Regions from separate parts of the Streptomyces sp. NBC_00727 genome, predicted to be linked through region 2. Evidence: riboswitches for the same ligand, from Rfam matches in the RefSeq annotation. Region 2 holds a riboswitch; each other region holds the start of a gene.

Region 1 (10,441 bases), 2.8 Mb from region 2:
TCTCTTGTGAAGAAGTTCACGAAGTTGGTGTCAGGTCAGCCGGAAAGCCGCTCCACCAGGCACATCCCGCCCACTCAAAGGTGCGGGCGGGATGACGCATGAGCACTCCGCCCCGGCCTGACGTCAGGCCAGGGACCAGGCGATTCCATCCAGAATGTCGTGTTCGCTCACCACGACCTCGCGCGCCCCGGTCCGCTCCATCACGGCCTGCAGGATCAGCGCCCCGGACGCGATCACGTCGACCCGCCCCGGGTGCATGGCGCCGATCGCCGCGCGCTCCGCATGGGTCGAGGCCAGGAGGCGCGCGGTGATCTCCCGGACCTGCTCCAGGGAGACGCGGGAGTGGTGGATCGCCGCGGAGTCGTACTCCTCCAGGCCCAGCGCGATGGCGGCCACCGTGGTGACCGTTCCCGCGAGGCCGACGAGCGTCGCCGCCGAGGTGATCGGGACGGTCTCCTGGGCCAGGTCCAGGGCGGCGGCCACGTCGGCACGGATCGCCTCGGCCCCCCCGGGGGAGGGCGGGTCGCTGACGACGCCGTCGCGTACGAGGTGGCGCTCGGTCATCCGGACGCAGCCGATGTCCACGGACCGGGCGGCCCGCACCCGGTCGTCGCCCACCACGAACTCGGTGGAGCCGCCGCCGATGTCCACGACCAGGTACGGCTTCGCCAGGTCGTCGCGCCCGGTCAGCTCCTTGGTCGCCCCGTCGAACGAGAACGCGGCCTCCTGGTCCCCGCTGATCACCTCGGGCTCGACGCCCAGGATGTCCCGCACCCCGCGCACGAAGTCGTCCCGGTTCTCCGCGTCCCGCGAGGCGGAGGTGGCGACGAAGCGGACCTTCTCGGCGCCGTGCTCCGCGATCACCGCCGCGTAGTCCCGGCAGGCGGCGAACGTACGCTCCAGCGCCTCCGGGGCGAGCCGGCCGGTCCGGTCGACGCCCTGCCCCAGCCGGACGATCTCCATCCGCCGGGCGAACTCGACGAGCTCCCCCGTAACGGGATCGGCGTCCGCGACCAGCAGACGGATCGAGTTGGTACCGCAGTCGATGGCGGCCACGCGCGTCATGTCGCCGCCCCTCAGCCCTCGTCCGTACCCTGCTCGCCGCACGGCGACACGCACGGCCCCTTGCGCCACCACTCCGGAAGCATCGCGATCGCCTCGTCGCCCAGCGGGTTGACCCCGGGGCCGGCCGCCAGCGAGTGCCCGACGAGCACGTGCAGGCACTTCACCCGGTCCGGCATGCCGCCGGCGCTCGGGAAGCCCTCCAGGACCTCGATGGCGTCGCGCCGCGCGATGTAGTCCTCGTGCGCCGCCCGGTAGGCCGCCGCGAGCTCCGGGTCCTGGCCCAGGCGCTCGGTCATCTCCCTCATGACCCCGTTCGCCTCCAGCGTGCCGATCGCGGACGCGGCACGCGGGCACGTCAGGTAGTACGTCGTCGGGAACGGCGTGCCGTCCTCCAGCCGGGGCTGCGTCTCGACCACGTCCGGGTTGCCGCACGGACAGCGGTGCGCGATGGCGCGCAGCCCGCGCGGCGGGCGGCCCAGCTGCTGCCGGAACGCGGCGATGTCCGCCTCGGTGGGGACGGTGGACTCGGTCTGGGGAGGGGGCGTTTCCATGCCTGCCTAGGGATCTGATCGGACTGCTCGAACCGCGGGTTCTGCAGAGGTACGGAGGTGGGGACGGGCGTCAGCCGCGGTCGGCGCTGTCGACGCCGTCCCACAGGTTGGAGTGCCACGGCCGGTCCGTGCCGGACGGCTTCCCGTTGCGCTCCTCGGCCGCGTCGGGGTCGACCACGGTGAAGCCGGTCTCCCCCGGAAGAAGGTAGTGCAGGTGCTCGCGGGCCAGCCTCTTGATGTACGCGTCGTCCTGGAGCCGGGCCTTCTCGTCCCGCAGCTCCTCGGTGCGCGCCTCGGCCTCCCGCGCCAGCCGCCGCTGGTCGGCGATCTCGTCGCGCTGCGACACGTACTGACGCATCGGGTACGCGAGGGCGACGACCAGCGAGCAGACGACCAGGGCCAGGAAGGCGGCCCGGCCGGTGAGCCGGGAGCGGCGGGCCTGCCGGCGGTTCTGGGACCGGTAGACACGGGCGGCGGTCTGCTCACCGAGCAGCCGCAGCCGGGTCGCGGTGGAGAACCGGTCCCGGTCCTTCACGGCCATGTTCCCGCCTCCCCATCACGCACGTCCGTCCCCGCACACGGTACGGGACCGAGCGCGGGGACGGAGGGAGGCGGGGGGTACCCGAGGGGGCGTCAGCCCCGACGGGCCGTCGGCCCCGACGAGCCGTCAGCCCTTGAAGCGCGGGAACGCCGAGCGGCCCGCGTACACCGCGGCGTCGTCGAGGATCTCCTCGATGCGCAGCAGCTGGTTGTACTTGGCGACGCGGTCCGAGCGGGCCGGGGCACCGGTCTTGATCTGACCGCAGTTCACGGCGACCGCGAGGTCGGCGATCGTGACGTCCTCGGTCTCACCGGAACGGTGGGACATCATGCACTTGAAGCCGTTGCGCTGGGCCAGCTCCACGGCGTCCAGGGTCTCGGTCAGCGAACCGATCTGGTTGACCTTGACGAGCAGGGCGTTGGCGGAGCCCTCCTCGATGCCGCGGGCCAGGCGCTCCGGGTTGGTGACGAAGAGGTCGTCGCCGACGATCTGCACCTTGGCGCCGAGCTTGTCGGTGATGACCTTCCAGCCGGCCCAGTCGTCCTCGTACAGCGGGTCCTCGATGGAGACCAGCGGGTACGCGGAGACGAGCTCCTCGTAGTACTCGGTCATCTCGGCGGCCGAGCGGGACTTGCCCTCGAACTCGTAGGAGCCGTCCTTGTAGAACTCGGACGCGGCGACGTCGAGCGCGAGCGCGATGTCCTTGCCCGGGGCGTAGCCGGCCTCCTTGATGGCCTCGATGATGAGGTCGAGGGCGGCGCGGTTGGACTCCAGGTTCGGCGCGAAGCCGCCCTCGTCGCCGAGGCCGGTGGACAGGCCCTTGGTCTTCAGGACCTTCTTCAGCGTGTGGTAGACCTCGGCGCCCCAGCGCAGGGCCTCGGAGAACGACTCGGCGCCGATCGGCGCGATCATGAACTCCTGGATGTCCACGTTGGAGTCGGCGTGCGAGCCGCCGTTGAGGATGTTCATCATCGGAACGGGCAGCAGGTGCGCGTTCGGGCCGCCGAGGTAGCGGAAGAGCGGGAGGTCGCTGGCCTCGGAGGCGGCGTGGGCGACGGCGAGGGAGACGCCGAGGATGGCGTTGGCGCCGAGCGAGCCCTTGTTCTCCGTGGCGTCCAGGTCGAACATCGCCTGGTCGATGAGGCGCTGCTCGGTGGCGTCGTAACCGACGAGCTCCGGGCCGATCTGCTCGATCACGGCGAGGACGGCCTTCTCGACGCCCTTGCCCTGGTAGCGGTTGGGGTCGCCGTCGCGAAGCTCAATGGCCTCGAACGCGCCGGTGGAGGCGCCGGACGGAACAGCAGCACGACCGGTGCTGCCGTCGTCGAGGCCGACCTCGACCTCGACCGTGGGGTTGCCCCGGGAGTCGAGGATTTCCCGGGCTACGACGACGTCGATGGACGGCACGAGGCATCTCCTTCTGGGATATGACGCTGATTGTGCAGGGTCGCTTTGGCCTTGCGACAAGAGCCTAACCGGCCCGGCCGTCTGCGTCGGCCGACCGCCCGTCCCCTGGGACGAAAAAGGACCCGAGGACGGGCACACCGGGGCGAAATGCCAAATATTTACTGACCAGTAACTACAACAGTTGAACGATCAAGGGGTATCGGCACCCCTGATGCGGCGTGCCCCGGCCCGGCACGCACGGGGGGAGGTGCGCGCCGGGCCGGGGCGGCCTGAGCAGTCGGTGAGGAGGAACCGCGACTACTTCGTCAGGTGGAGCTGCTGACCCGGGTAGATCAGGTCGGCGTCCTGGACGATGTCCTTGTTCAGCTTGAACAGCTGCTCCCAGCCGCCCTTGACGTGGTGCGCGGCGGCGATCTTGCTCAGCGAGTCGCCGGTCACGACCTTGTACTCGCCGTCACCCTTGGCGACCTTCTGGCCGGTGGGGGTGGTGACCGTCTTCTTCGCGGCCTTCTTCGGGGCGTCCGAGCGGTCCGAGCGGTTGGTGGCGGGGGCCTCGGTGCGCTCGTCCTTCTTCGGGGCGGCCTCCTGCTTGGGGGCGGCCTCCTGCTTCGCGGAGCCGGAGCCGGTGTCGACGCCCGGGTCGACACCGTCGTTGGTCAGGTTGCCGGCACCGGCGCAGGCCCAGGCGCCCGGGCCCTGCATGTCGAGGAGCTTCTCGGCGGTGGCGATCTGCTGGGCCTTGGTGGCCAGGTCGGCGCGGGCCGCGTACTGCGTACCGCCGGCGGCGGCCCAGCTGGACTGGGAGAACTGCAGGCCGCCGTAGTAGCCGTTGCCGGTGTTGATCGACCAGTTGCCGCCGGACTCGCACTGGGCGACGGCGTCCCACGTGGCGACGGAGGCGGCGGAGGCGTTGGTGGCGCCCATCAGCGGGACGGCGACGGCGGCACCGGCGACACCGGCGAGCGTGGCGACACGGACGGCCTTGGACGGACGGCGGTGCTTGTTGCCCTTGCGGTTGAACAGCATCGAGTCTTCTCCTCACCGACGCCTGCGAGGTGAGCTGTCGGGTTCGGGCCAAGTGAGTTGCCCGGCCGCGCTGCTGGCGCGACTTCACCCCTAGCCGGTCCTGATGCGTCTCCCGACGATCCGGCCCAGCGCCTACCTGGGTCCCCCGCTCCTGCCTACGGCGCTTTCGCGTCTGTTCCCTTCGACCGACGGCAGGATTCGGCGTGACGGTCGACGGGGCCCGCGGTGCGAGCGGTTCTGACCGTAATCACACCCAACCCTCATATTCAAAGATGGACATACCGGATAATCATCCCGTAAGAGCATCCGATGAACCCTCATTTGCGCAGGTCGGAAGGGATGCGGCGGGACCTCCCGGACAAGAGCCGTCAGTTCACGCAAAGAGACCCATGTCTCACTCGGTCAAAAGTGGGACATGGGCCTCTTAAACCACCCAAAACTCAGGAGGCTCTCAGCTGCTCGCCGGCGCTTCTCACTGGGCGTCAGCCGGGGTCTCGCCCGTAGTGTCGGCCGGGGTCTCAGCCGGGGCGTCGGCCGCGGTGTCGGCCGCCGTGTCGGACAGGCCGAGGTCGAGGTTCTGGCCCGGCAGGATGAGGTCCGGGTCGGAGCCCACCTCGGCCTTGTTCGCCTCGTACAGCTCGGGCCAGCCGCCGGGCAGGTCCTGCGCGTCGGCGATGGCCGACAGGTTGTCGCCCGGCCGGACGGTGTACGTGTCACCACCCGGCTGCGCCGCGCCGTCGCGTGCCTCGCCGTCACCCCGCGAGGCGTGCCGGCCCGTGTCGCGGCCGCTGCCCGCCCCGGTGGTGTCGTCGGCGGCCGGGGCGCCCCGGTGCTTGCCGCCCGTCTCCCGCGCGCCGTCCGACGCGCCGGTGGAAGGGTCGGCGGACGGGTCGGCCGAGCCGGAGGGGTCCGTGGACGGGGTGGAGGACGGGTCGGCGGAGGGAGAGGCGTCGGCGCCCTTGTCCGCGTCCTTCTCCCCGCCCTTCTCGGCGCTCCTGCCCGCGTGCTTGCCGGTGCTCTTGCCGGCGTCCTCGTCCGTGGCCGTACCGCCGGCCGCCTCGTCCGCCGCCTCGTCCGAGGGGGTGGCCGTCGCACCCGACGAGGCGTCGTCCGCCGGGTCGGTGCCGAGCCCGGCGTCCAGACCCGAGTCCGCGCTGCGGGCGGGCTCGTCGGAGTCCTCGTCGCCCGGGTCGACGTCCGCCGCGCCCGCGCTCTTGCCGAGCCCGGAGATCACCGCACAGCTGGGCCACGCCTTCGGGCCCTTGGCGGCCAGGACCCGCTCGGCCACCGCGATCTGCTGCGAGCGGCTGGCGAGGTCGGCGCGCTCGGCGTAGGCCTCACCGCCGTACGCCTTCCACAGCTCGGGCGAGAACTGGAGGCCGCCGTAGTAGCCGTTGCCCAGGTCGGCGCTCCAGGTCCCGCCGCTCTCGCACTCGGCCACCCGGTCCCAGGTCGACGCGTCCGCCGCGTGCGCGCCCGCCGCGCCGAGCAGCGGGATGGCGATGGCCGAGCCGGTGACGCCGGCGGCGACGACGATGGCGGGTGCCTGACGAGGGCGACGGTGTCTGCCGTTCGCGGAGCCCATGGGAGTTGCCTTCCGTGTGACTGACAAGCGACTGGTGAGTCGAACGGTGAACCTAGCGGGAGTCGAACGTGAGTCACAAGTCGATGCAGCGCAGATCACGTGAAAGTCACAGAGTTGACAGAGTGTCACTTTCATTGGCCCGCACATGCCTCGCTCCACAGCCACGGAGAAGCGCCGCACCTGCCGCATCACAGCGCCGACCGGGCATCAAGAGCTTCTCCACGCCCTTGTACCGGCAGACCCTCACGCAGTTGAACGGTGACGGTGAGCTTCGGCAGCACCGAGTGCCTGTATGCCTCCACACCCCGGCAATCCGCCCCCAGAACGGCCATGATCTCCGGCCGGGCCCCCCGCTTCCACCAGAAGAGCCGGCGCTCCCTCATGGGGTTGATCCGACTCCAGGTGAGCGGCATCTCGACCCATGACAAGCCGCTCCGCAACCTGTGGAGCATGCCGGAGAACTGCACGCGGATGTCGTACTTCGAGACGAAGTGCTTCTTCGACTTCTCCGGGAGGAACCCGCGCAACATCGCCAGAACCGCCTCCCACTCCTCACCCGTCGGGTCGGGAGGCACCAGAGTCCCCGTCTCGTGATGCCACTCCCTGACCTCGCACCTGATGCCCGACCTGGCCGCCCTCCCCATCGCCCGGGGTGTGACACGGACGTCGAGGAAGTCGCACAGCTCCTTGCGTTCGTCCGGTGTCATGCTGTCGAGGCACTCGCGAGCACTGCTCGCGACGGCGGCAAGTTTCGTCGCCTGCCGCTGGTGATCCGCTTGTGTCCGCAACCATTGTTCGGCGACGTCCTTCTGCCTTCTGTACTCCTCCAGCTCCTGTTCCATCACCTTGAGCCCGGCCTTGAGAACAAGGGGATCGATGCCGGCCTCCAGGTATGCGGGCACTTGCCGGTGAATGAGGTTGCAGCGGTAGCCGCGCGCTTTCCCGCTCCCCCGTCCCATGCCGGTGCAGACCGCCCCGCAGAGACTGTCGATCCGGCCGCTCAGGGGATAGATCCGGTCGTTCTGGAACCCGATTCTTCCGAGCGTCTCCATGAGCAGCCCGGCGCGCTCCTCGGAGATCTGATTCTGGTCCTCAAGGCCGAAGCCGTCGAGTTGCTCGCCGGTGGAGACTCGTGCGTACTTCGCCACGACGATCACAGCTGAAGCGGGCAGGCATAGGCATCCGAGACTGTTCCGTCCCCGGGGTGTTGACGCACCGCCGGGAAGGTTTCGGCCTCATGGCGCTCTACCAAGCACTGTGAGGCCGGTGCCATTTTCCGAAGAGAATACGCTGCGCATACGAGCACTTTCTGGGAAAATAGGCGGATCATCACTCGTTCGTGTGGGGCGATCGCCGGCCTCGTCCCGCAGCTGACTGCGGCAGGACCGGAGTCACGGGGCCGGATACCGTCGTCATGTGAACCGCACCCCGCCGCCCGAACTCTTCACCTGGGAGTTCGCCACCGACCCGTACCCCGCCTACGCCTGGCTGAGGGAGCACAGTCCGGTGCACCGGACGACCTTGCCGAGCGGTGTGGAGGCATGGCTCGTCACCCGTTACGCGGACGCGCGGCAGGCCCTCGCGGACAGCCGCCTCTCGAAGAATCCGGCTCACCACGCGAAGGACGCCCAGGGCAAGAGCAAGACCGGCATCCCGGGCGAGCGCAGCGCCAACCTCATGACGCATCTGCTGAACATCGACCCGCCCGACCACACAAGGCTGCGTCGGCTGGTGTCCAAGGCGTTCACGCCCCGGACCATCGCCGTTTTCGGGCCCCGCGTACAGGAGTTGGCGGACCGGCTCATCGACGACTTCGCGGCGAAGGGGGAGGCGGATCTGATCCATGACTTCGCCTTTCCGCTCCCCATTTACGCCATTTGCGATCTCCTCGGCGTACCTGAGGAGGATCAGGACGACTTCAGGGACTGGGCCGGCATGATGATCCGGCACGGCGGCGGCCCGCGCGGCGGGGTCGCCCGGTCCGTGAAGAAGATCCGCGCCTACCTCGCGGAGCTGATCCACCGCAAGCGGGAGAACCCCGGCGACGACCTGATCTCAGCACTGATCCGGGCGAGCGACCACGGCGAGCACCTCACCGAGAACGAGGCCGCCGCGATGTGCTTCGTGATCCTCTTCGCGGGCTTCGAGACGACCATCAACCTGATCGGCAACAGCGCGCACGCGTTCTTCCGAAACCCCTCACAGCGCGCCGTGTTCCAGAGCGCGGTCGAGCGAGGAGACGACCGCCTTCTGGACACCGCCATCGAGGAACTGCTGCGCTTCGACGGCCCGGTCGAGCTGGCCACCTGGCGCTACGCCACGGAGCCGCTCGGCATCGGAGGAACACAGATCCGTGAGGGCGATCCCGTGCTCGTGGTCCTCGCGGCGGCCGACCGCGATCCGGCCCGATTCACCGAGCCGGACTCGCTCGACCTGTCCCGTCGGGACAACCAGCATCTCGGATACGGGCACGGCATCCACTACTGCTTGGGGGCGCCCCTCGCACGGCTTGAGGGTCGCACCGCGTTGGAGACCTTGTTCCGTCGCCTGCCCGACGTTCAGCTGGCCGTAGAACCCGGTGACCTCCGATGGCGGGGCGGCCTCATCATGCGCGGCCTCCGCACGCTCCCGGTGGAGTTCACGGCGGTGAACAGCACGCAGGGGTGAGGCGGAGGCGGCAAGCCCGACGTTATCCGGTGCCCTCCGCCGTCCTGATCGCGTCCCGGTACGCCCGCCCCGCGGCCCGTAGCGCGGCCTCCGGGTCGACGCCGTCCTCCTGGGCGCGTACGGCGAGGGCGAGGAGGCGGTAGCCGATGTCGTCGCCCTCGGGGAGGGGGACGTCGAGTCCGGCGGTACGGGCCCGGCTTGCGAGCTTCGCGGCGAGCGCCAGGCCGGGCTGGCCGAGCGGTACCCCGTCGGTGACCGATTCACGCTGCTTCTCGATCGCCTTGGTGCGCAGCCAGTGGGCGTGGACGTCCTCCGGGGTCTCCGCGGTCTCGTCGCCGAAGACGTGCGGGTGGCGGTGGATCAGCTTCTCGATCAGCGTGCCGGCGACGTCGTCCAAGGAGAACGGTTCCTCCTCGGCCTCCTCCGCGATGCGCGCGTGGAAGACGACCTGGAGCAGCACGTCCCCCAGCTCCTCGCGCAGTTCCTCGCGGTCGCCGTCCTCAATCGCCTCGACCAGTTCGTACGCCTCCTCGATGGCGTACTTGGCGAGGCCCTTGTGGGTCTTCCGCGAGGTCCACGGGCACTCGGCGCGGATGCGGTCCATGACCTGGACGAGATCGAGGAGCCGGGCGCCCGGCAGGTCGTACGAGCCGGGGAGCAGCTCCAGGTCGGGCATCCGGACCCGCCCGGAGCCGGCCAGCCGGGCCAGGCCGTCGGTGAGCGGCTGGTTGCCCTCGCCGCCGGTGAGGACGACCACGGTCCGGCCGCCCGCGCAGGCGTCGACGAGGTGCTGGGCCTCGGGCACGCCGGGGGTGACGGTGACGCCGGCCTCGTGCAGATACGGCAGCTGGGGCTGCTCCGGCTCGCCGCAGCGCACCTCGTCGGCGGCGTGCAGCGCCTGCCAGGCGGGCCAGGACAGCAGTCCGGGCGCGACCCGGTGGCTGGCGGTGAGCAGGACGATGCGGCCGGGGTCTTCAGCGTTCACGCCACCGAATCTACCCGGCCGCACGCGGCGGCTCTCAGGCCCCGGCCTCGGCGGCCGCCTGGGCGGGCTTGGTGACCTGGGAGATCCAGGGCGCCTTGTAGTCGGTGAGCTGGATCTGCTTGTTGTCCCAGGTGCCGTAGCGGGGGTTGACGTCGACGTTCAGCGCCTTGGACGCGTTGGTCAGGGCGTCGCCGATGGCCTTGGTGCCCTCGGGGGTGGACGGGTCGGCGCCGAGGGCCTGGCCGAGCTTGGTGATCTGGATCTGCTCGCGCAGGAAGGCGTCGATCTGGCCCGGGGCGAGCCAGCGCTCCTGGAGGACGGCCTGCTGGAGCCCCTTCTCGCCCTGGTACTGCGCGACGGCCGACTGGCGCATCTGCTGGATGTCGGCGCGGGTCACCGTGACGCCCGCGTCCGCAGCGGCCCGGTCGAGGACCCGGTCGAGGATCAGCCCGTGCAGCTTGGCGCGGGCGAGCTGGCCGGACTGGTCGGTGAGCTGGGCGGACTGCGGGGACGAGCCCTGCGCCTCGCGTACGTCCGCCACCTGGGCCTGCACGGTGGACACCGTGATCCGGTCCCCGCCGACGACGGCCGCGGCGCCGGGGTGGGCCTGGCTG
Region 2 (10,441 bases):
TCCGACCGGTGTACGACATCGACGCGAAGCGGCGGCGTGCGGACGCGCTGGCCGTCTGCGCCGCCGTCCCCACCGTGCTGACCGCCCTGCACCGCCTCGGCCAGGGGCTCGAACCCGTCGAGCCGCGTCCCGACCTGCCGCACGCGGCCAACTACCTGTACATGCTCACCGGTTCCGTTCCTGACGACGCCCGGGTCAGGGCCGTCGAGCAGTACCTGATCTCCACGGTGGACCATGGCTTCAACGCCTCGACGTTCACCGGCCGGGTCGTCGCCTCGACCGGGGCGGATGTCGCCGCCTGCCTGGTGGCCGCCGTCGGAGCGCTCTCCGGCCCGCTGCACGGCGGCGCCCCCAGCCGTGCTCTCGACACGCTCGACGCGATCGGCACCCCCGACCGCATCGACGGCTGGATCCGCGAACGGGTGCTCGCCGGCGACCGGATCATGGGCTTCGGCCACCCCGTCTACCGCACCGAGGACCCCCGCTCGCGCATGCTGCGGTCCATCGCCCAGGGCTTCGGCGGACCGCTCGTGGAATTCGCCGTCGAGGTGGAACGCCAGGTCGAGGCGATCCTCGCCGAGCTGAAGCCGGGGCGTGAACTGCACACCAACGTGGAGTTCTACGCCGGAGTGGTCATGGAGCTGTGCGGGCTGCCGCGTGAAATGTTCACGCCGACCTTCTGTGCGGCGCGGGTCGTGGGCTGGAGCGCCAATATCCTGGAGCAGGCGGAGGACTCGAAGATCATCCGCCCGGCGGCCCGCTACGTGGGTCCGCCCCCGCCGCAGCCGGTTCCGGCAGTCTGACCCCGCAGGAAGGCCCCCGTTGAGCTCGTCGTCGCCCCGCAGCCCGCAGATCCCGGTCGTCGTCCTCGCGGGATTCCTGGGATCCGGCAAGACGACGCTGCTCAACCACCTCCTGCTCCACCGCGCGGGCAACCGGATCGGCGTGATAGTCAACGACTTCGGGGCCATCGAGATCGACGCCATGACCGTCTCGGGGCAGGTCGGCTCCACCGTGTCGCTGGGCGGTGGCTGCCTGTGCTGCGCGGTCGACGCGAGCGAGCTGGACACGTATCTGGGAACGCTGACCCGGCCCTCCGCGAGGCTCGACGTGATCGTCATCGAGGCGAGCGGCCTCGCCGAGCCGCAGGAGCTCGTCCGGATGATCCTCGCCAGCGACAACCCGCACATCGTGTACGGGGGACTGGTCGAGGTGGTCGACGCCGCCGAGTTCGAGGCGGTCCGGGAGCGCCATCCGGAGGTCGGCCGCCATCTCGCGGTCGCCGATCTCGTCGTGCTCAACAAGACGGACCGGGTCGGGGACGAGGAGTGTGCCCGTATCCGGCAGGCCGTCGCGGAGACCGGCAGCACGGCGGCGATCGTCCCCGCCACGTACGGGCGCATCGATCCCGAGCTGCTCTTCGACCCGGCGCTGCGGCCCGACGGCGAGGAGAGGGCACGTCAGCTCACCTTCGAGGATCTCTACCTGGAGCAGCGCGCGGCGGAGGACGGTGACGGGCACGGCGGCCATCTGCACACCGCGTACGAGAGCGTCGAATTCGACTCCGACGTGCCGATGGACCCACGGCGGCTGATGCGGTTCCTCGACTCACGGCCCGAGGGGCTGTACCGCATCAAGGGGTACGTGGATTTCGGCGCGGGCGACCCCGGAAACGCCTACGGGGTGCACGCCGTGGGCAGGTTCCTGCGGTTCACCCCCAGGCCCTGGACGCGCGGCGAGCCGAAGCGGACGCAGCTCGTCCTGATCGGCTCCGGCATCGACGTACCCGCCCTGCGCAAGGAGCTCGAGAGCTGCCGGGCCACGGAAGAGCCGGCCGCGGAAACGCAGCAGGACGCCGCACACGAGCGAGCCATGTGGGGCGTCCTGCGGTACGTGCGACAGCCCGGTGACGACGACGCGTAACGCGCCCCGCCACCGGGCCGGACGGCCTACACCGGGCCGGCGATCACCGCGACCGGGCTCTCCAACGGCGTCCCGGAACCGTCGCGCCTCGGATCGGGCTCGGGCAGCGACGCCGGGGTGCCGTTCTTCTGCGCGGCCCTGGCCGGCGTCGTGCCCGCCCAGGCGAACACCAGCACGTCCTCGCCCTTCAGGAACCGCTGGCAGCGCACCCCACCGGTCGCCCGGCCCTTGCGCGGGTACTGGTCGAACGGGGTGAGCTTGCAGGTCAGGACCGAGTCGTCCAGCGTGCCGTGCGAACCGGCGACCGTGAACACCGCGGCCTCCGCCGCCGGGTCCACCGCCGCGAACGAGAGCACCCTGGCCCCCGCCGCCAGCTTGACGCCCGCCATACCGCCGGCCGCCCGTCCCTGCGGGCGCACCTGTGGAGCGGGGTACCGCAGCAACTGCGCGTCCGAGGTGATGAACACCAGGTCCTCCTCGCCCGTCCGCAGCTCCACCGCGCCGACGATCCGGTCACCGTCCTTGAGGGTGATGACCTCCAGCTCGTCCTTGTTGGCCGGATAGTCCGGCACCACGCGCTTGACGACGCCCTGCAGCGTGCCGATGGCGAGCCCCGGTGACGACTCGTCGAGCGTGGTGAGGCAGACGACCTCCTCGTCCGCCTCCAGAGTCAGGAACTCCCCGACCATCGCCCCGCCCGACAGGTTGGGCGCCGCATGCGTGTCCGGCAGCTGGGGAAGGTCGATCACCGGCATCCGCAGCAGCCGCCCGTTCGACGTCACCACCCCGATGTCACCGCGGGCCGTCCCAGGCACCGCCGAGACGATCACGTCGTGCTTGGACCGCTTGGCGCCCTCGGCGAAGACGATCGGGTCGTCGTTGGCCGTACGCGCCAGCAGGCCCGTCGATGACAGCAGCACCCGGCACGGGTCGTCCGCCACCTCCAGCGGCACCGACGCGACCTGCGAACCGGCCGACTCCAGCAGCACCGTACGCCGGGCCGTACCGAACTTCTTGGCGACCGCGGCCAGTTCCGAGGAGACCAGCTTGCGCAGCTCCGCGTCCGATTCCAGGATCGTCGTCAGCTCGGCGATCTCGGCATTGAGCCGGTCCCGCTCGCTCTCCAGCTCGATCCGGTCGAACCGGGTCAGCCGGCGCAGCGGCGTGTCCAGGATGTACTGGGTCTGGATCTCGCTCAGCGAGAAGCGCTCCATGAGCCGCTCCTTCGCCTGCGCCGAATTGTCGCTGGACCGGATGAGCTGGATGACCTCGTCGATGTCGACGAGCGCGACGAGCAGACCCTCGACCAGATGCAGCCGGTTGCGGCGCTTGGTCCGGCGGAACTCGCTGCGCCGGCGCACCACGTCGAAGCGGTGGTCGAGATAGACCTCCAGGAGCTCCTTGAGGCCCAGGGTGAGCGGCTGGCCGTCGACCAGCGCCACGTTGTTGATGCCGAAGGACTCCTCCATCGGCGTCAGCTTGTAGAGCTGCTCCAGCACCGCCTCCGGCACGAAGCCGTTCTTGATCTCGATGACCAGGCGCAGGCCGTGCGAGCGGTCGGTCAGATCCTTGACGTCGGCGATGCCCTGGAGCTTCTTCGCCGAGACCAGGTCCTTGATCTTGGAGATGACCTTCTCGGGCCCGATGGTGAAGGGCAGTTCGGTGACGACGAGGCCCTTGCGGCGCGGCGTGACGTTCTCAACGGTGGCCGTGGCACGGATCTTGAAGGTACCGCGACCCTTGGCGTACGCGTCCTTGATGCCGCCCAGGCCCACGATCCGCCCGCCGGTCGGCAGGTCGGGACCGGGGACGAACCGCATCAACGTCTCCAGGTCCGCGCCCGGATGCTTGATCAGATGCCGGGCGGCGGCGATGACCTCGCCCAGGTTGTGCGGCGGCATGTTGGTCGCCATGCCGACCGCGATCCCGGTCGTGCCGTTGACCAGGAGGTTGGGGTAGGCGGCCGGAAGGACGACCGGCTCCTGCTCCTGACCGTCGTAGTTCGACTGGAAGGCGACCGTCTCCTCGTCGATCGACTCCGTCATCAGCGAGGTCGCGTCGGCCATCCGGCATTCGGTGTACCGCATGGCGGCCGGCGGGTCGTCGTTGCCCAGGGAACCGAAGTTCCCGTGTCCGTCGACGAGGGGCAGGCGCATGGAGAACGGCTGGGCCATGCGCACCAGCGCGTCGTAGATCGACGCGTCGCCGTGCGGGTGCAGCTTGCCCATGACCTCGCCGACGACCCGGGCGCACTTCACGAAGCCGCGGTCCGGGCGCAGGCCCATCTCGTTCATCTGGTACACGATGCGGCGGTGCACCGGCTTCATGCCGTCGCGGGCGTCCGGCAGGGCGCGGGAGTAGATCACCGAGTACGCGTACTCGAGGAAGGAGCCCTGCATTTCGTCGACGACGTCGATGTCGAGGATCTTCTCCTCGAAGTCGACCGGCGGCGGGGTCTTCGTGCTGCGGCGGGCCATCGCTGCTGCGACTCCTTCACGGATTTCGATCGGGCAACCTCAGGTTCCCTCAGGTTCTGACGCGCACCATTGTGGACCGCCGCACTGACATCCCCGACCTCGACCCGTCCCAAAGGGCCCTCGCAGCCCGTCCCGAGGCGGCGGAGGACCCCCTTCCGGGGAATTTCGCGCGAAGCTTCACCGCACGGGAACTTCGGCAGGTGCCGGTTCGCTTGCATACAGTGGCTGTGTCTCGAAGCAGCTTCCCGCAGCGGCTTCTTCATATGGACATCCAGTAGCGCGATCGAAGGGACGTACATGCCCATGGGTCACACGGCCACCGCCCAGGCCGGCTCCGGCGGCCTGACAGCGACCGAGCACCGTCTGGCCAATGGCCTGCGCGTGGTGCTCTCCGAGGACCATCTGACCCCGGTCGCGGCGGTCTGCCTCTGGTACGACGTCGGCTCGCGCCACGAGGTCAAGGGCCGCACGGGCCTGGCCCACCTCTTCGAGCACCTGATGTTCCAGGGCTCCGGACAGGTCAAGGGGAACGGGCACTTCGAGCTGGTGCAGGGCGCCGGCGGCTCGCTCAACGGCACCACCAGTTTCGAGCGGACCAACTACTTCGAGACGATGCCCACGCACCAGCTGGAGCTGGCCCTGTGGCTCGAGGCCGACCGGATGGGCTCGCTGCTCGCCGCGCTCGACGAGGAGTCCATGGAGAACCAGCGCGACGTCGTCAAGAACGAGCGCCGCCAGCGCTACGACAACGTCCCGTACGGCACCGCGTTCGAGCGGCTGACCGCTCTCTCCTACCCCGAAGACCACCCGTACCACCACACCCCGATCGGTTCCATGGCCGACCTGGACGCGGCGACCCTCGAGGACGCCCGCGCCTTCTTCCGTACGTACTACGCGCCGAACAACGCCGTCTTGTCGGTCGTCGGCGACATCGACCCCGAGCAGACCCTCGCCTGGATCGAGAAGTACTTCGGCTCCATCCCCTCCCACGACGGCAAGCAGCCGCCGCGCGACGGCGCGCTGCCCCCGATCATGGGCGGCCAGCTGCGCGAGGAGGTCCGCGAGGAGGTGCCGGCACGCGCCCTGATGGCCGCTTACCGGCTGCCCCACGACGGCACCCGCGAGTGCGACGCGGCGGACCTCGCCCTGACCGTGCTGGGCGGCGGCGAGTCCTCCCGCCTGCACAACCGCCTGGTCCGGCGCGACCGTACGGCGGTGGCTGCCGGGTTCGGACTGCTCCGGCTCGCCGGCGCGCCCTCCCTGGGCTGGCTGGACGTCAAGACGTCGGGCGGCGTCGAGGTGGCCGAGATCGAGACCGCGGTCGACGAGGAGCTGGCCCGGTTCGCCGAGGAAGGCCCTACGCCCGAGGAGATGGAGCGCGCCCAGGCCCAGTTGGAGCGTGAGTGGCTCGACCGGCTCGGCACGGTCTCGGGCCGCGCCGACGAACTGTGCAGGTACGCGGTGCTGTTCGGCGATCCCCAGCTCGCGCTGACCGCCGTGAACCGGGTCCTCGACATCACCGCCGAGGAGGTCAAGGCGGCCGCGCGGGCCCAGCTGCGGCCCGACAACCGGGCGGTCCTGGTCTACGAACCGGTCGAGCCCGCCGAAGAGGCCGAGGCCGCCACCGACACCGACGCGCACGAAGGGGCGGACCAGTGACCGACGCTGCCGCGACTGAAGTTTCGATGCAGTACCACCCCCAGCCCGCTCCCGGCGTGGCGCGCCCCTGGGCCTTCCCCGCGCCCGAGCGCGGCTCTCTGCCCAACGGGCTGACCGTGCTGCGCTGCCACCGCCCCGGCCAGCAGGTCATCGCTGTGGAGATCTTCATCGACGCCCCGCTGGACGCCGAGCCCGAGGGCCTGGACGGCGTGGCCACGATCATGTCCCGCGCCCTGTCCGAGGGCACCGACAAGCAGAGTGCCGAGGAGTTCGCCGCCGAGCTGGAGCGGTGCGGCGCGACCCTCGACGCCCATGCCGACCACCCCGGCGTCCGGGTGTCCCTGGAGGTCCCGGCCTCCCGGCTGGCCAAGGCGCTCGGCCTGGTCGCCGAGGCGCTGCGGGCACCGGCCTTCGCGGACAGCGAGATCGAGCGGCTGGTGCGCAACCGGCTGGACGAGATCCCGCACGAGCAGGCCAACCCGGCCCGCCGCGCGGCAAAGCAGCTCTCCAAGGAGCTGTTCCCGGCCACGGCCCGCATGTCGCGCCCGCGCCTGGGCACCGAGAAGACCATCGAGCGCATCGACACCGCGGCCGTGCGCGCCTTCTACGATGCGCACATCCGCCCGTCCGCCGCGACCGCCGTGGTCGTCGGCGACCTCACCGGCATCGACCTGGACGCCCTGCTCGCCGAGACCCTCGGTGACTGGTCCGGGAACACCGCCGAGCCCCGCCCCGCCCCGCCGATCACGGCCGACGACACCGGCCGCGTGATCATCGTGAACCGCCCGGGTGCGGTGCAGACCCAGCTGCTGATCGGCCGCATCGGCGCCGACCGCCACGACAGCGTGTGGCCGGCCCAGGTCCTCGGGACCTACTGCCTGGGCGGCACGCTCACCTCCCGGCTCGACCGGGTCCTGCGCGAGGAGAAGGGCTACACCTACGGCGTGCGGGCCTTCGCCCAGGTGCTCCGCTCCAGCGCCGCGGACTCCGCCTCGGGCGCGACGGGCGCCGCGATGCTGGCCATCAGCGGCTCCGTGGACACCGAGTCCACCGGCCCGGCCCTGGACGACCTCTGGAAGGTCCTGCGGACGCTGGCCGCCGAGGGCCTGACGGACGCCGAGCGCGAGACGGCCGTGCAGAACCTCGTGGGGGTGGCGCCGCTGAAGTTCGAGACGGCCGCCTCCGTCGCGGGCACCCTCGCCGACCAGGTGGAGCAGCACCTTCCGGACGACTATCAGGCGACGCTGTACGCCCGCCTCGCCGAGACCGGCACGGTGGAGGCGACCGCGGCCGCGGTCAACGCCTTCCCGGTGGACCGGCTGGTCACGGTCCTGGTCGGCGACGCCTCCCGCATCGAGGAGCCGGTCCGGGCCCTCGGGATCGGTGAGGTGTCGGTCGTCACCGGCTGACCGGTCACTTCGCCCCTCGGACGGGCAACGGGGAGGCTCCGGCGCGTGGTTGCGCCGGAGCCTCCCCGCATGACTGGACCCGTTTGCCCTCTATGTGGCTGATTTGAGCGCTATATGATGATTCGCCCTGTGGGATGCGCTACAAAACCCCGTGCCCGTTTGGTGACGGGAAGTCCGGCCGCTTAGCGTCGGGTCCGCTGTCCGCCACTCGTACGCCGCATCCGTGACGTACCGGGCAGCCATCGCCGAGTCCCCGTCCGGCGCGAGCCCGGGGAGCCGGGGACCCACGCAGTCCCTGGGGTGAATCGGATGCCGGCGCCCCCCGGGGCGAGGCGTCCGTAGGAGACCTTCCTGCTCCGAACCCGTCAGCTAACCCGGTAGGCGAGAAGGAAGGAAAGGACCAGCCACCCCATGGCGTTCACCCGTGCCACCGGGAAGCACCGTGCCCCGAGCCGTCTGACGCGTACCGGCGCCAAGGCCGTCGGCATCGCGACCCTCGCCACCACCGGCGTCGTCGGATCGCTGGCCTCACCGGCCCTCGCCGCCGACGCGGGAACGGCCCCCGCCGCCACCGAGACCGGGCTCTCCCAGATCCTCACCATCGAGAAGACCCTCGCCGACCGGATCGAGGCCCAGGCCGCCGCGCAGCAGCACCTCGCCGACGCCGCCGAGAAGAAGGCGGCCGCCAAGGCGAAGGCCGTGAAGAAGGCCGAGACCGCGAAGAAGCAGGCCGCCGCCAAGGCGGCGAAGGTCAAGGCGGCGGCCAAGGCGAAGGCCCAGGCCGCACGCGAGGCCTCCGGACGCGCCGGCCGCTCCATCACCCGCACCGCTCTGGGCGGCACCTACGGGCTCCCCGTCGCCGGCTCGTACGTGACCACCGGCTACAAGTCCAGCGGCTCGCTCTGGTCGTCCGGCAGCCACTCCGGCATCGACTTCCACGCCGCCTCCGGCAGCTCCGTCGTCGCCGTCGGCGCCGGTACGGTCGTCGAGGCGGGCTGGGGCGGGGCGTACGGCAACAACATCGTGCTCCGGATGACGGACGGCACGTACACCCAGTACGGCCACCTCTCGTCGATCGGCGTCTCCGTCGGCCAAGAGGTCGCGGCCGGCCGCCAGATCGGACTCTCCGGCTCCACCGGGAACTCCACCGGCCCGCACCTCCACTTCGAGGCCCGGACCACGCCCTCCTACGGCTCCGACATGGACCCGGTCGCCTACCTGCGCGCCCACGGCGTCACCGTCTGACCGTTCGCAGGCTCCCCGGCGAAGGCCCCGGCATCCCGCCGGGGCCTTCGCCGTACCCGTACCGCCCAGCCCGCCCCGCTCGGCCGTAACCAAAAGATATTCATGAATTCTCGCCCGGCATCGGAAATGCGAGCGCATTGCAATAGAGTCATGGCAGAGGTGTCGATCGGCCGCTGTTCGCGGGGATTGAGACGGAGGTTCGGACATGCGTGTTCCGGCGCATTCGGTATGCACGGCAATCCGTGACGACATCGTTTCCGGTGTTTTCGAACGCGGCAGCCGGCTCACCGAGGAGGTGCTCGCACGGCGTTACGGGGTCTCCCGCGTCCCGGTACGGGAAGCGCTGCGCACCCTGGAGTCCGAGGGCTTCGTCGTCACCCGGAGACACGCCGGGGCCTGCGTCGCCGAGCCGTCGGAGCAGGAGGCCGCCGATCTCCTGGAGGTCCGCAAGCTGCTGGAACCGCTGAGCGCCGCCCGCGCGGCCCAGCGCCGGACGGAGGCCCACCTCAAGGTGTTGCGCGGCCTGGTCCGGCTCGGCCAGGAGCGGGCCCGCCGGGGCGAGGGCGAGGACCTGCGCTCCCTCGCCGGCTGGTTCCACGAGACGCTGGCCCAGGCCTCGGGCAGCCCCGGCCTCATCGCCCTGCTCACCCAGCTGCGCCACAAGATCGCCTGGATGTACGCGGTCGACCAGCCGGCCCGCCCGGTCGAGGCGTGGGCGGAGCACGGGGCGCTCGTGGACGCCGTGGCGCGCGGCGACGCAGAGCGGGCGAGGGCCCTGGCCATGCAGCTCGCCGAACGCCAGGGCGCCGCGCACCGGCTGCGCCGCGCCGCCCGGCCCACCTCCGCCACCGTGCCCCGGGCCGGCCGCGTGAGGACTTCGCAACGTGCCGTAAACACCGCGAGCGGCCGGAATTAACAAAGGTCGCGTACAAATAAATAAGGGCCCGCGTAAAAACCGTAAAAGCGTCGCGGGTTATTCGGTCCGGTCGTCGCGTCGGCGCACATACGCAAAAGCCGCGGCGCCCCATGCAGGGGGCCGCGGCTTTGCCGCGAGAATTCCGGCGGTTGTGACCGCTCGGGCTCAGACGGTCTCCGGGAGCTCTTCCAGACCCTCGGCGACCAGCTTGGCCAGACGGTCCAGCGCGGCCTCGGCGTTGTCCGCCTCGGACGCGAGCACGATCTCCTCGCCACCCTGGGCGCCGAGGCCGAGCACCGCGAGCATGGAGGCCGCGTTCACCGGGTTGCCGTCCGCCTTGGCGATGGTGACGGGAACGCCGGAGGCCGTAGCGGCACGGACGAAGATGGAAGCGGGGCGGGCGTGCAGGCCCTCGGCCCAACCGACGTTTACGCGGCGCTCAGCCATGGTTCTGCCCTTCACGAATCAATGGTTGTCTAGACCAGTGTCTCATGTGGTGCGCGATGCTCCGGGGCCGACCCGCGGGCCCTCCCTAGGCCCGTGCCCACGGTCGTCCGGACACCCCAGACTGCCCCCGCCCCGGCGCCCCCGCGACCGGTGCGACGGCCGTAGGCTTGGCCCATGCAGCCCTCTCCGGAGCAGAGTCCGCATCACGCCTACCCCGATCACTGGGAGGCGGACGTGGTGCTCCGCGACGGCGGCACCGCGCGGATCAGGCCGATCACCACGGACGATGCCGAGCGCCTCGTCAGCTTCTACGAGCAGGTTTCCGACGAGTCGAAGTACTACCGCTTCTTCGCGCCCTACCCCCG
Region 3 (10,441 bases), 1.7 Mb from region 2:
GGAGGAACCCGCGAGAGCCGTGGCCGACGCGCTCGGCATCGACGAGATCCACTCCCGCCGCACCCCCGAGGGCAAGGCGGAACTCGTCCGTTCACTGCGCGCGCGGGGCAAGCGGGTCGCCGTCGTCGGGGACGGGATCAACGACGCCGCGGCGCTCGCGGAAGCCGACCTGGGCATCGCCATGGGCACCGGCACGGACGTCGCGATCGGCGCCGCCGACGTCACCCTCGTCCGCGACGACATCGAGGCCCTGGCGGACGCCGTGCGCCTGGCCCGCGCCACCCTCACCACCATCCGGGGCAACCTGCTGTGGGCCTTCGGCTACAACGTCGTCACCATTCCGCTCGCCATGGTCGGCCTGCTCAACCCGATGCTCGCCGCCGCCGCGATGTCGCTGAGCTCCGTCCTCGTCGTTCTCGGAAGCCTCCGCCTGCGCCGCTGGCAGCCGGCGCCGGCCGCCGCGCGCCGGCGCCCCACCTCGCGGGCGGCCTTCTGATGACTCCTCCCACCCCCGACTCGCGCCTGCGCACGTCGCTCACCGCCGCCGGCGTTCCCGTTCTCGCCTGCGGTCTCGCGCTCGGGGGCCTCGGTGCCTGGACGGCGAGTGGGCGCGCCGGCAGCCCTCCGCACGTGGGCGTCGCGCGGGCGTACGTCTACCAGTCGTTCGGCTCCACACCGGAGACGGCCGCGTTCTTCACCCTCACCAACGACGGGGGGTCCGCCGACCGGCTCGTGCGCGTCACCTCGCCCGACACCACCGAGCCGCCCGGACTGAGCGGACACCGGATGACGTCGTCCAACGGCGCCTACCGGCAGCCCGTCGACTCCATCCTCGTCCCGGCACGGGCCGGGCTCGCCATGAACCCGCACGGGAACGACGTGACCGTGCGGCCGAGGACTCCGTGGCGGCCCGGTGAAGTGGTGTCGTTCACCCTCCATTTCGCCCACGGGAAGCCCTTGCGGGTCAACGCGGTCGTGGTGCGGCCAGGCGCCGAGAAGAACCGCCCTCCCCGCCCGTAGCGCCATGTCCCGCACCACGTCCCACGCGCACGGCATATGCCGACACCGCACTCCAGCGGTGACTTGTCGGGCATGGGCGGCAAGCCGGACACCTTCCCATGTCGTGCGGCGCCCCGCGATGGGAGGATGAGGCGCCATGGAGGCCGGACCGGTCGGACGCGTGGTGAGGGCGGCGATGTTCGCCGTCGTCTCCGTCACTCTTGCGGCCACCGGACACGTCCTGATGTCCGAGGCGCCGCTCCCCTTCTGGGTACTGGCCACGGGCTTCCTCGCGCTCGCGGTCCCCGGCTGGTGGTTCGCCGCACGCGAGCGCGGTCCCTGGGTCGTCACCGCTCTGGCCGTCCTGACCCAGGGCGTGCTGCACAACGCCTTCGCGTCCGCGCAGTCCGCGCTGGGCACAGCGGGCACCGGCGGGACGCCGGCCGCGGCCATGGGCGGCATGGACCACATGGCGGGCATGCGGCACGCGCCCATGGGCGACGCGATGGCAGGCGTGCACCACATGGCCGGTATGGATCACGTGGTGGGCACGGGGCATGCCTCCGCCGTGGGAGCGATGAGCTCGGGTCCCATGGCGCACGCGGGCCACCACTTGGGCGGAATGTCATCGACCGGGATGCTGGCCGCGCACGTTCTGGCCGCGCTGGTCTGCGGAATCTGGCTGGCCCGGGGTGAGCGCGCCGCCTTCCAGGTCCTGCGCGCCTTCGCCGGCCGGCTGCTGGCTCCGCTGCGGCCCCTGTGCACAGCACCGCTGCCCGCTCCCCGCCGCCGTCTGCGACCCCGCCGGGGCCTGAGCGACCGGCCGACGCCGGGGCTGCGGTGCGCACGGGCACGGGACCGGCGGGGGCCGCCCGGGGTGGCCGCCGCGTCGTGAGGACGCGGCAGGCATTCCGGAGGACGTAGAAGCGGGCTCGTAACCGGTCGCCGACCGGTGCCCGGCCGTACCCGCACGAGGCGGAAGTCCTCCGGCACACCCGGCCCCGAAGGGCCCGGGTGCCCCGTTCACCGGAACCCGGACCGTCCCGTCGGCGCTGCCCCATGCCGCAGCCGCGGCGTGCGCGCACCGACCGGACGCCCGGCGCCGGACCGATCCGTGAAGGACATCCCTGGCGATGAACACCACCCTGCCCATCCCGCGCGCACCGCAGCGCGCCTCCGCCCCGCGCGACAGAACGGCCGAGGACGCCATCGCGACCGCCTGGGCGCTGGCGGCCCGCGGCGGGGACCGTGCGGCCGCCGACGCCTTCATCCGGTGCCTGCACCGTGACGTCGTGCGGTACGTCGCCCACCTCTCCGCCGACCCGCAGTCGGCGGAGGACCTCGCACAGGACACGTTTCTGCGAGCGCTGCGCACGCTGCACCGCTTCGAGGGCCGCTCCTCGGCCCGGACCTGGCTCCTGACCATCGCCCGCCGTGCCGTCGTGGACGACTTCCGCCGGGCCGCGGCGCGCCCGCTGCTCGCCGACACCGACGACTGGCGCATGACCGTCGAGCGCGCCCAGCCGACCGGACTGCCCGGCTTCGAGGACGGGATCGCTCTCCAAGGACTCCTGGCAGCGCTTCCCCACGACCGCCGGCAGGCGTTCGTCCTCACGCAGTTGCTCGGGCTTTCCTACGCCGAGGCCGCCCGAGTGACGGGTTGTCCGGTCGGCACGGTCCGCTCCCGGGTGGCCCGCGCACGCACCGCCCTGGCGGCACAACTGGAGGGCGGTGAACCGGGGGCGATCGCACCGGCCGTCTGACGCGTGTGCCGGGGCCGGCCCTGCTCGGTCCGGCCCCGGCACCACGGGCGCTGCCCGGGGGAGGGGGCGTCAGACCAGGAGCTTCGACTTCGCGCGCTGGTACTCGTCCTCCGTGATCGCGCCCTTGTCCTTGAGGTCGGCGAGCTTGGAGAGGTCGTCGACGTGGCCGCCCCTGTGACCGCCGCCGCCTTCCGTGCCCGCCGCATCCCTGATGTACGCCTTGAAGGCGGCGTCGCGTTCCTTCGCCTCCTGGACGTCGCGCCTGCCCATGGACTTGCCGCGGGCGATCACGTAGATCAGTACGCCCAGGTAGGGCAGGACCAGCGCGAGGACCAGCCAGCCGGCCTTCGCCCAGCCGCCGAGGTCGTGGCTGCGGAAGACGTCCATGATGACCCGGAAGAGAAGGAAGAGCCACATGATCCAGAGGAAGAACCAGAGCATCGTCCAGAACAGGTTGAGCAGGGGATAGTCGTCCATCGTCCACTCCCGGCGCCGTCGACATGGCTGAGTCCGAACTCAGTCATATCGCCATATGGGCGCATGCGCCCGTTGAGAGGATCCGGGTTCTGGTCAGGAGGGGGCGCGGCGGCTACTTCTCCGGCCCGGATGCGGTGACCGGAGCCTTGCCGGTGTCCTCGTCGGACGCCGTCCTCGTGCCTGCTTCCGCGTCCGGCGCGGTGGCGGCGGCCGCCTTCCTGCTGTTCACCATGATGCCGATGAAGCCGGCGAGGAACCCGCTGATCAGGCCCGATATCGCGTGGTTGGCCGCGTTGACCGACTCGCTGCCCGGGAGGCCGATCGCCAGGTAGTTCACCGCCGCGCTCATCACCGCGCCCAGCACGCCGCCGATGAGGCCGCCCGTGGCGGCGGCGCGTACGGGTGACGGCGGGGTGGCAGAGGGAGCGGGGGTGCGATCGGAGGCGAGCGGTGCGGTCATGGTCGAGAGCCCTCCAGACAGGCTGCGATCAGAGACCGGGAGCGGCTCTCCGTGCGCGCCGGCATGCGCGGTCGGAGCTGCTCACACGGGCAGCCCACCGAGCCGGGGGGTGCAGCAGATACCTTGCGACAGAACACATGTTCCTTGCAACACCTTCTCGTTTTCGGCACTTTGACGTTCGGTGAGGACCCGTGTGCGTGGGGCGTGCGAGGCGGGTGGTCACGAGAGCTCCGAACATGCCGTAGAGTTGTGTTTACCGACGCGGGGTGGAGCAGCTCGGTAGCTCGCTGGGCTCATAACCCAGAGGTCGCAGGTTCAAATCCTGTCCCCGCTACTGAAGGATCAGGCCCGGCACGCAAGCAGCGTGCCGGGCCTGATGCGTTGTCGGCGTATACGTGTTTAGCCCCATCGGCGGCCGAGGAGTCGCCCGTCGGCCGGGCGGCGGCGAGGCTGGGGGAGGTGCGCGGTACCGTCCGCGGCCGTGGCTGCACCGGGCAGGAGACCGCAGGTGGGGAAGTGGGAGCGTCGGTGGCGCGGGCGTGGCGGCGTGCGGAGCCGCCGGTTCGTCCGGGTGCTGCCGGTGGCGATGATCGTCATCGGGGTGGCGTTCGACCTCTTCACGCCGCCGCCCTTCACGGCCGTCCCGATGTTCGCGGCCGCTCCGCTGATCGCCGCGCCGTTCTTCGGCCTCGGCACCACGGTCCGGATAGGGATCGTCGCTGTGCTCGCCGTCGCCGGAATCCGGCTCTACAGCGGGGATCTGGTCAAGGTGGTCTCGTTCGTCGAGATGCTCACCGTGGTCACGGTCGCCTTCCAGGCGTGCGTGATCAACCGGGTCGTGCGGCGCGGCAACGAGCAGCTGGCGTCCGCCCGGATCATCGCCGAGACCGCCATGCGTGCGGTGCTGCCGGAGCCGCCCGAGCGGATCGGCGGACTCCAGGTGGCCGCGCGGTACGAGGCGGCGCAGGCGGACGAGTTCGTCGGGGGTGACCTGTTCGCGGCGGCGGACACCCCGTACGGGGTGCGGCTCGTGCTCGGGGACGTGCGCGGGAAGGGGCTGGAGGCGGTCGGGGCCGTGGCGGTGGTGATCGGGGCGTTCCGGGAGGCGGCCGAGCAGGAGACGACGCTGGAGGGCGTGGCGCAGCGGCTGGAGCGGGCGCTGGCGCGTGAGTCGACCCGGGGCGGCGGGTTCGACGCGTTCGAGGAGTTCGTCACCGCCGTGCTGGCGGAGATCCCGCCGGGCGGACAGGCGGTACGGATCGTGAACCGCGGCCACCCCGACCCGCTGCTGCTGCACGGGGACGGGGCGGTGGAGGCCCTGACGCCTTCGGAGCCCGCGCTGCCGCTCGGCATGGGCCTGGGGGTGCGGCCGGACCGCTCGGACGGGTGGGAGCTGCCGGCCGGCGGGACGCTGCTGTTCTACACGGACGGCCTGTCCGAGGCACGTGATGCCGACGGCGTCTTCTACGACCCGGCTGGGCGGCTGCGCGGGCGCCTCTTTCCGGGGCCCGAGGAGTTGTTGTCCGCGCTGACCGACGACGTACGGCTGCATACGGGGGGCGAGTCGACCGACGACATGGCGCTGCTCGCGGTGGCGCGGCCGGCGAAGGGGCAGCCCGACCGGCGCAGGACGGTGAAGATCATCAAGCGGGGTACAACCCTGCGTGACTGACAGGCGCCGCTCCGCATAACATTTGACGCAACGTCAGAAAACGCGTAGTGGCCGGACCTCGTTCAACTCGCCCGATTCCACCCGGTTGTGTCCCATAAAGTCCGGGCCGAGGAGGGGAACGATCAGTGGGAACAGCTTGGAATCGGACCCGTCTGTCTATTAACGTTCGATAACGCAGCGCGGTTGTCACAGCCGCCGTCAGTGGCGGCACCGTGCGCGAGCGCCGAATTCCGCAAGGGAACCGGGGAACCACCTACATGGGGTGAATCGGGCATCTCTGTCTTCACGAGAGGCGGAGGGACCCGTAGGAGACCTTCCTGCTCCGAACCCGTCAGCTAACCCGGTAGGCGAGAAGGAAGGAAAGGAGTGCGCCCGCGTGGCGTCCAACAAGCCTGCCCCCGAATCACCCTCCCGGTTCGTGCCCGAGTACGGCGCCGACTTCGCGAACGGCCCCGCTACCGCGTACATCCCGGAACAGGGGATCGACTACGCGACCGATGGGGGCAACGGCTACGGCACCGGCGCCGGTCCCGGCAGCGGTTTCCGCGCCGACGATGCCGACTCCGAGCGGACCTGGGAGGAATGGAACCCCACCGAGGAGTCCGTCCGTCCCGTCCGCGGCAAGCACCGTGTCGCCAAGCAGCGCAATGGTCTGGCCCGTAGCTCCACCGTCCTCGGCGTCGGTGTCATCGCGGCCGTCGGTGCGGGCGGCATGGCCACCGCGCAGAGCAAACCGCCGGTCTCCATCTCTCTTCCCGATTCCATCGCGGACAATCTCCCCGACGCCAACTCCCTTCCGGGCGTAGGTGCGTTGTTCTCCGGCGAGACCAAGACCGAGGCCGAGGCCCGGGTCACCGCGACCGCTGCCGCCCCGCTGACCACCGCCGGCATCACCACCGCCGAGGCCGAGCAGGGCACCACGGACGCCGGCGAGGCGCTGCGCGCCCGCATCCTCCAGCAGGCCGAGCAGCAGCAGGGCGCCGCCGACGCCGAGGCCAGGGCGGCCGAGGAGAAGGCCGCGGCCGAGAAGGCCGCCGCCGAGGCGAAGAAGCAGCAGGACGAGGCCGAGGCCAAGGCCGCCGCCGCGAAGAAGAAGGCGGAGGAGGAGGCGAAGAGGAAGGCCGAGGCGTTGCGCCTGGCCAAGCTCGCCGCCAGCTACGCCATCCCCACCTCCTCGTACACGATCACCTCGACGTTCGGCGAGGCCGGTTCGATGTGGTCCTCCGGCTATCACACGGGCCTCGACTTCGCGGCGCCGACCGGTACCCCGATCAAGGCCATCCACACCGGCACCATCAAGTCGGCCGGCTGGTCCGGTTCGTACGGCTACCGCACGGTGCTGGAGCTCGAGGACGGCACCGAACTGTGGTTCTGCCACCAGTCATCGATCGGTGTCACCGTCGGCCAGAAGGTCACCACCGGCGACACCATCGGCCGTGTCGGCGCGACCGGCAACGTCACCGGCCCGCACCTCCACCTGGAGGTCCACACCCCGGACGGCAGCGGCATCGACCCGATGGCCTGGCTGCGCGCCCGCGGTCTGACCGTCTGACCCTCGGCGTTGCCTCCCGCGAGTCCGGGACGGCCCGCGCCGTTCCCGGTCCGCGCCCTTCCGAACCCCGGCAGCCCTGACGCACACCCCCCGACGTCAGGGCTGCCGGTCCGTAGGTCCGCGGCTGGCTGGATGTAGGTGGCACGGAATAGTGGGGTGGCCGGAAACCGTTGTCCCCCTTATGACTTCACTGCGCACTCTCGGCCCGTCCGGCCTGCAGGTCTTCCCGCTCTGCCTCGGTGGAAACGTCTTCGGCTGGACCGCGGACGAGGACCAGTCCTTCGCCGTCCTCGACGCGTACGCGGCGGCCGGCGGCAACTTCGTCGACACCGCCGACGCCTACTCGCACTGGGTTCCCGGTAACGAGGGCGGCGAGTCGGAGACGGTCATCGGCAAGTGGCTCGCGGCGCGCGGCAACCGGTCCGACGTCGTGGTGGCCACCAAGGCCGGCGCGCTCCCCGGATACAAGGGGCTGTCGGCGCCCACGATCAAGTCGGCCGCCGAGGAGTCGCTGCGCCGGCTGAACACCGACTACATCGACCTCTACTACACGCACTTCGACGACGAGACCGTCCCCGTCGAGGAGATCATCACCGCCCTGGACCAGCTGGTGCGGGAGGGCAAGGTCCGGGAGATCGCCGCCTCCAACATCAGCCCTGAGCGCCTGCGCGCCTCGGTGGAGTTCTCCGAGCGCGAGGGACTGGCCCGCTATGTGGCGCTCCAGCCGCACTACAACCTGGTCTCCCGCGACACCTACGAGGGCGGGCTCCAGGACACCGCCGCACGCGCCGGGCTCGCGGCCGTCCCGTACTTCGCGCTGGCCGCCGGCTTCCTCACCGGCAAGTACCGCCCGGGTGCGGCCGTGGACAGCGCCCGCGCCGGGAGCGCGGCCGGCCACCTGGAGTCGGAGCGCGGGCAGCGGGTGCTCGCCGCGCTCGACACGGTGGCGCGGGAGCGGGACGCCGAGATCGCGACGGTGGCCCTGGCCTGGCTCGCCTCCCGGCCGACGGTCGCCGCGCCGATCGCCTCCGCCCGCACGGTCGGACAGCTCCCCGCCCTGCTGGCGCTCGCCGACCTCCGCCTGACGGACGACGAACTGTCGACACTCACCGAAGCGTCCGCGTAGGCGCGTTGACCCGGCTTAGGCCTCCTCCTGGTCGGGGCAGCGGCCCGTCGGTCGCGGATCAGGCCGGCGGGCTGCCGCTGTACGGCGGGCCGGCACAGGGCGGTGCGGCGTACGGCTGCGGGGTGTAGGGCGGTGCGGTGTACGGCGGTACGGGCTGTTGGCCGTACGGCTGCGCTGTGTACGGGGACGGGGCGCCGTACGGGTACGGGGCGGGGGCGGCGCTGTGGGCGTGGGGTCCGTACGCGTGATGCGGCCAGGGCGGCGGGAAGCCCGGGGGCCGGCGGTGCGTGGCGCGAGCCGCGTACGCCAGGGCGGGGCCCGCGACGTCCCGGCGCTGCCACAGGTGGTGCAGCAGCTCCAGCTCGCGGGCGGCGAAGTCGGGATCGGCCGTGCCCCGGCGGGCCTGCCGGCGCAGGAAGGCGAGGGACGTCGCGAACGCCTCGTACTCGGCGACCGTACGGGCCGCGGCCCTGCCGTGCTCCTTGGCCTCCTTGGGGTGCTTCGCGTGGGCCGGGGCGTGGGCGTGGCCGTACGGGGTCGCCCGGTGCGGCTGGCCGTACGCGCCGGCCGCCGCCGCGTACCGCTGGCGCGCCGCGTTCCGGGCGAGGGCGCGGGCCCGCATCGAGGCGAGGGCGAGGGGTTCGGCGGGGGAGAGCCAGCCGGCCCCGGCGTACGCGGGGAGCTCGACGGCCAGGGAGCGCAGCTCCTGCCGGCGCGCCCGGATCAGGAGCCACGTGATCAGGCCGAAGACGGGGACCATGAACGCCCCGTAGACGATGTAGAACCCGTACCGGGTGAAGGTGGCCGAGCCGTTCCACAGGGCGTGCATGCCCATCGCGAGGACCAGGCCGAGCAGCGGGGCCCCGATGCGCCTGAACCGCCGGCCGGGTGCGGTGCTCGCGGCGGTCCCGAGACCGATGCCGGTCAGGACGGTGAAGAGCGGATGGGCGAACGGTGTCATGACCGCGCGGATGAGGAACGTCATCACCGTCACCGACGCGAAGGCGGTGCCCATCTGCTGGTCCTCGCCGAAGGCGTTGCCCAGATAGAGGATGTTCTCGGTGAAGGCGAAGCCCGTCGCCGTGAAACCGGCGGCCACCGCGCCGTCGACGAGGCCGGTGAACTCCCGTCGCCGGAAGAGGAAGAGCAGCAGGACGGCCGCCGCCTTGGCGCTCTCCTCGACGACCGGCGCGATGACCGTGGCACCCAGGGTGTCCGCGTTGCCCGGATCGGACCCGGCTATCCACCGGGTGGCGAAGGAGTTGGCGAGGATCGCGACCAAGGCCGCCGCGCACGCGCCCCACGCGAAGGCGAACAGGAGGTTCCGCCACGGCCGGGGGTCGACCCGGCCCAGCCAGCGGAAGGCCGCCATCAGAGCGGGGACCGGCAGCACGGCCAGACCCAGGCCGACCAGGAACCCCTCGGTCCCGGTCTGGTCGCGGACCAGGGCCAGGATCACCACACCGCAGAGCGCCAGCGTCGCGAAGACGGCGACCACTCGGAACGTCCGGTTCCGCCACAGTGGGCCGACGCGGCGCGGCCGGTAGCGCCACTGGCTCCGCTCCGGCACGGCAGCCAGGATCTCGCCGACCCGCTGCTCCTGGAGCACGGGGACGACCGGCTGACCTTGCCATTGCTGCTGAACAGACCCGTCCGACACCCCTCGACCCTAACGAGCGGCACTGACAACGGCCATGGCGCGTGCGGCCGGCGCGGGGCGCCGGCCCCTGCTGGTCAGACGCGACGGGTCAGACGCGCGCGAAGAGCAGGTCGTGCACCACGTGGCCCTTGCCCAGGCCCTGGCCCTCGAACCGGGTCAGCGGACGGAACTCCGGGCGCGGGGCGTAGCCGCCGTCGGCCGTCGTGTTCTCGAAGCGGGGGTGCGCGGTGAGGACTTCGAGCATCTGCTCGGCGTACGGCTCCCAGTCTGTCGCGCAGTGCACGATCGCCCCGGGCTTCAGCGGGCCCGCGACCAGGTCGAGGAACTCCGGCTGGATCAGCCGGCGCTTGTGGTGGCGGGTCTTGGGCCAAGGGTCGGGGAAGTACACCCGCAGCCCGTCCAGCGACTCCGGCTCCAGCATCTCGCGCAGCAGGATGATCGCGTCACCGTTGGCGACCCGGACGTTGGTCGAGCCGTTCCGGTCGGCGAGTCCGAGCAGGTTGCCCTGGCCGGGGGTGTGCACGTCCACCGCGAGGATGCCGGTGCCCGGGTCGGCGGCGGCCATCTGCGCGGTGGCCTCGCCCATGCCGAAGCCGATCTCCAGCACCACCGGGAGCCCGTCGAACATCGCGGGCAGGTCCAGGGCGCTGAGCCCGTCGATGTCCAGGCCCCACTTGGGCCACAGCCGCTCAAGGGCATCCTGCTGGCCGGGCGTGACCCGGCTGCGGCGCG

Evidence for each region. A riboswitch is a leader RNA that binds a small molecule or an ion and turns the genes downstream of it on or off. The one in region 2 is predicted to bind cyclic di-AMP.
Region 1: it holds a riboswitch for cyclic di-AMP, as region 2 does, so the genes downstream of both, OG242_RS11955 (transglycosylase family protein) here and OG242_RS25045 (M23 family metallopeptidase) in region 2, are expected to answer to the same signal.
Region 3: it holds a riboswitch for cyclic di-AMP, as region 2 does, so the genes downstream of both, OG242_RS16985 (M23 family metallopeptidase) here and OG242_RS25045 (M23 family metallopeptidase) in region 2, are expected to answer to the same signal.

Annotation. Positions count from the first base shown of each region.
Region 1 is NZ_CP108981.1:2,681,364-2,691,804, forward strand. Features, by position in the region: gene OG242_RS11935 (exopolyphosphatase) at 124-1,065, opposite strand; gene OG242_RS11940 (DUF501 domain-containing protein) at 1,077-1,616, opposite strand; gene OG242_RS11945 (septum formation initiator family protein) at 1,687-2,157, opposite strand; gene eno (phosphopyruvate hydratase) at 2,284-3,564, opposite strand; gene OG242_RS11955 (transglycosylase family protein) at 3,862-4,590, opposite strand; cyclic di-AMP (ydaO/yuaA leader) riboswitch at 4,595-4,763, opposite strand; gene OG242_RS11960 (transglycosylase family protein) at 5,063-6,175, opposite strand; gene OG242_RS11965 (hypothetical protein) at 6,364-7,332, opposite strand; gene OG242_RS11970 (cytochrome P450) at 7,592-8,842, shown strand; gene OG242_RS11975 (nucleoside triphosphate pyrophosphohydrolase) at 8,865-9,827, opposite strand; gene OG242_RS11980 (SurA N-terminal domain-containing protein) at 9,862-10,441, opposite strand, start outside.
Region 2 is NZ_CP108981.1:5,510,537-5,520,977, forward strand. Features, by position in the region: gene OG242_RS25020 (citrate synthase/methylcitrate synthase) at 1-803, shown strand, start outside; gene OG242_RS25025 (CobW family GTP-binding protein) at 823-1,923, shown strand; gene OG242_RS25030 (DNA topoisomerase (ATP-hydrolyzing) subunit A) at 1,950-4,400, opposite strand; gene OG242_RS25035 (M16 family metallopeptidase) at 4,698-6,059, shown strand; gene OG242_RS25040 (M16 family metallopeptidase) at 6,086-7,468, shown strand; cyclic di-AMP (ydaO/yuaA leader) riboswitch at 7,702-7,866, shown strand; gene OG242_RS25045 (M23 family metallopeptidase) at 7,880-8,713, shown strand; gene OG242_RS25050 (GntR family transcriptional regulator) at 8,919-9,629, shown strand; gene OG242_RS25055 (HPr family phosphocarrier protein) at 9,795-10,076, opposite strand; gene OG242_RS25060 (GNAT family N-acetyltransferase) at 10,251-10,441, shown strand, end outside.
Region 3 is NZ_CP108981.1:3,795,830-3,806,270, forward strand. Features, by position in the region: gene OG242_RS16945 (heavy metal translocating P-type ATPase) at 1-496, shown strand, start outside; gene OG242_RS16950 (copper chaperone PCu(A)C) at 496-1,020, shown strand; gene OG242_RS16955 (hypothetical protein) at 1,157-1,894, shown strand; gene OG242_RS16960 (sigma-70 family RNA polymerase sigma factor) at 2,133-2,762, shown strand; gene OG242_RS16965 (SHOCT domain-containing protein) at 2,832-3,239, opposite strand; gene OG242_RS16970 (hypothetical protein) at 3,352-3,699, opposite strand; tRNA gene OG242_RS16975 (tRNA-Met) at 3,960-4,033, shown strand; gene OG242_RS16980 (PP2C family protein-serine/threonine phosphatase) at 4,208-5,371, shown strand; cyclic di-AMP (ydaO/yuaA leader) riboswitch at 5,583-5,736, shown strand; gene OG242_RS16985 (M23 family metallopeptidase) at 5,748-6,923, shown strand; gene OG242_RS16990 (aldo/keto reductase) at 7,105-8,049, shown strand; gene OG242_RS16995 (PrsW family intramembrane metalloprotease) at 8,108-9,709, opposite strand; gene trmB (tRNA (guanosine(46)-N7)-methyltransferase TrmB) at 9,798-10,441, opposite strand, start outside.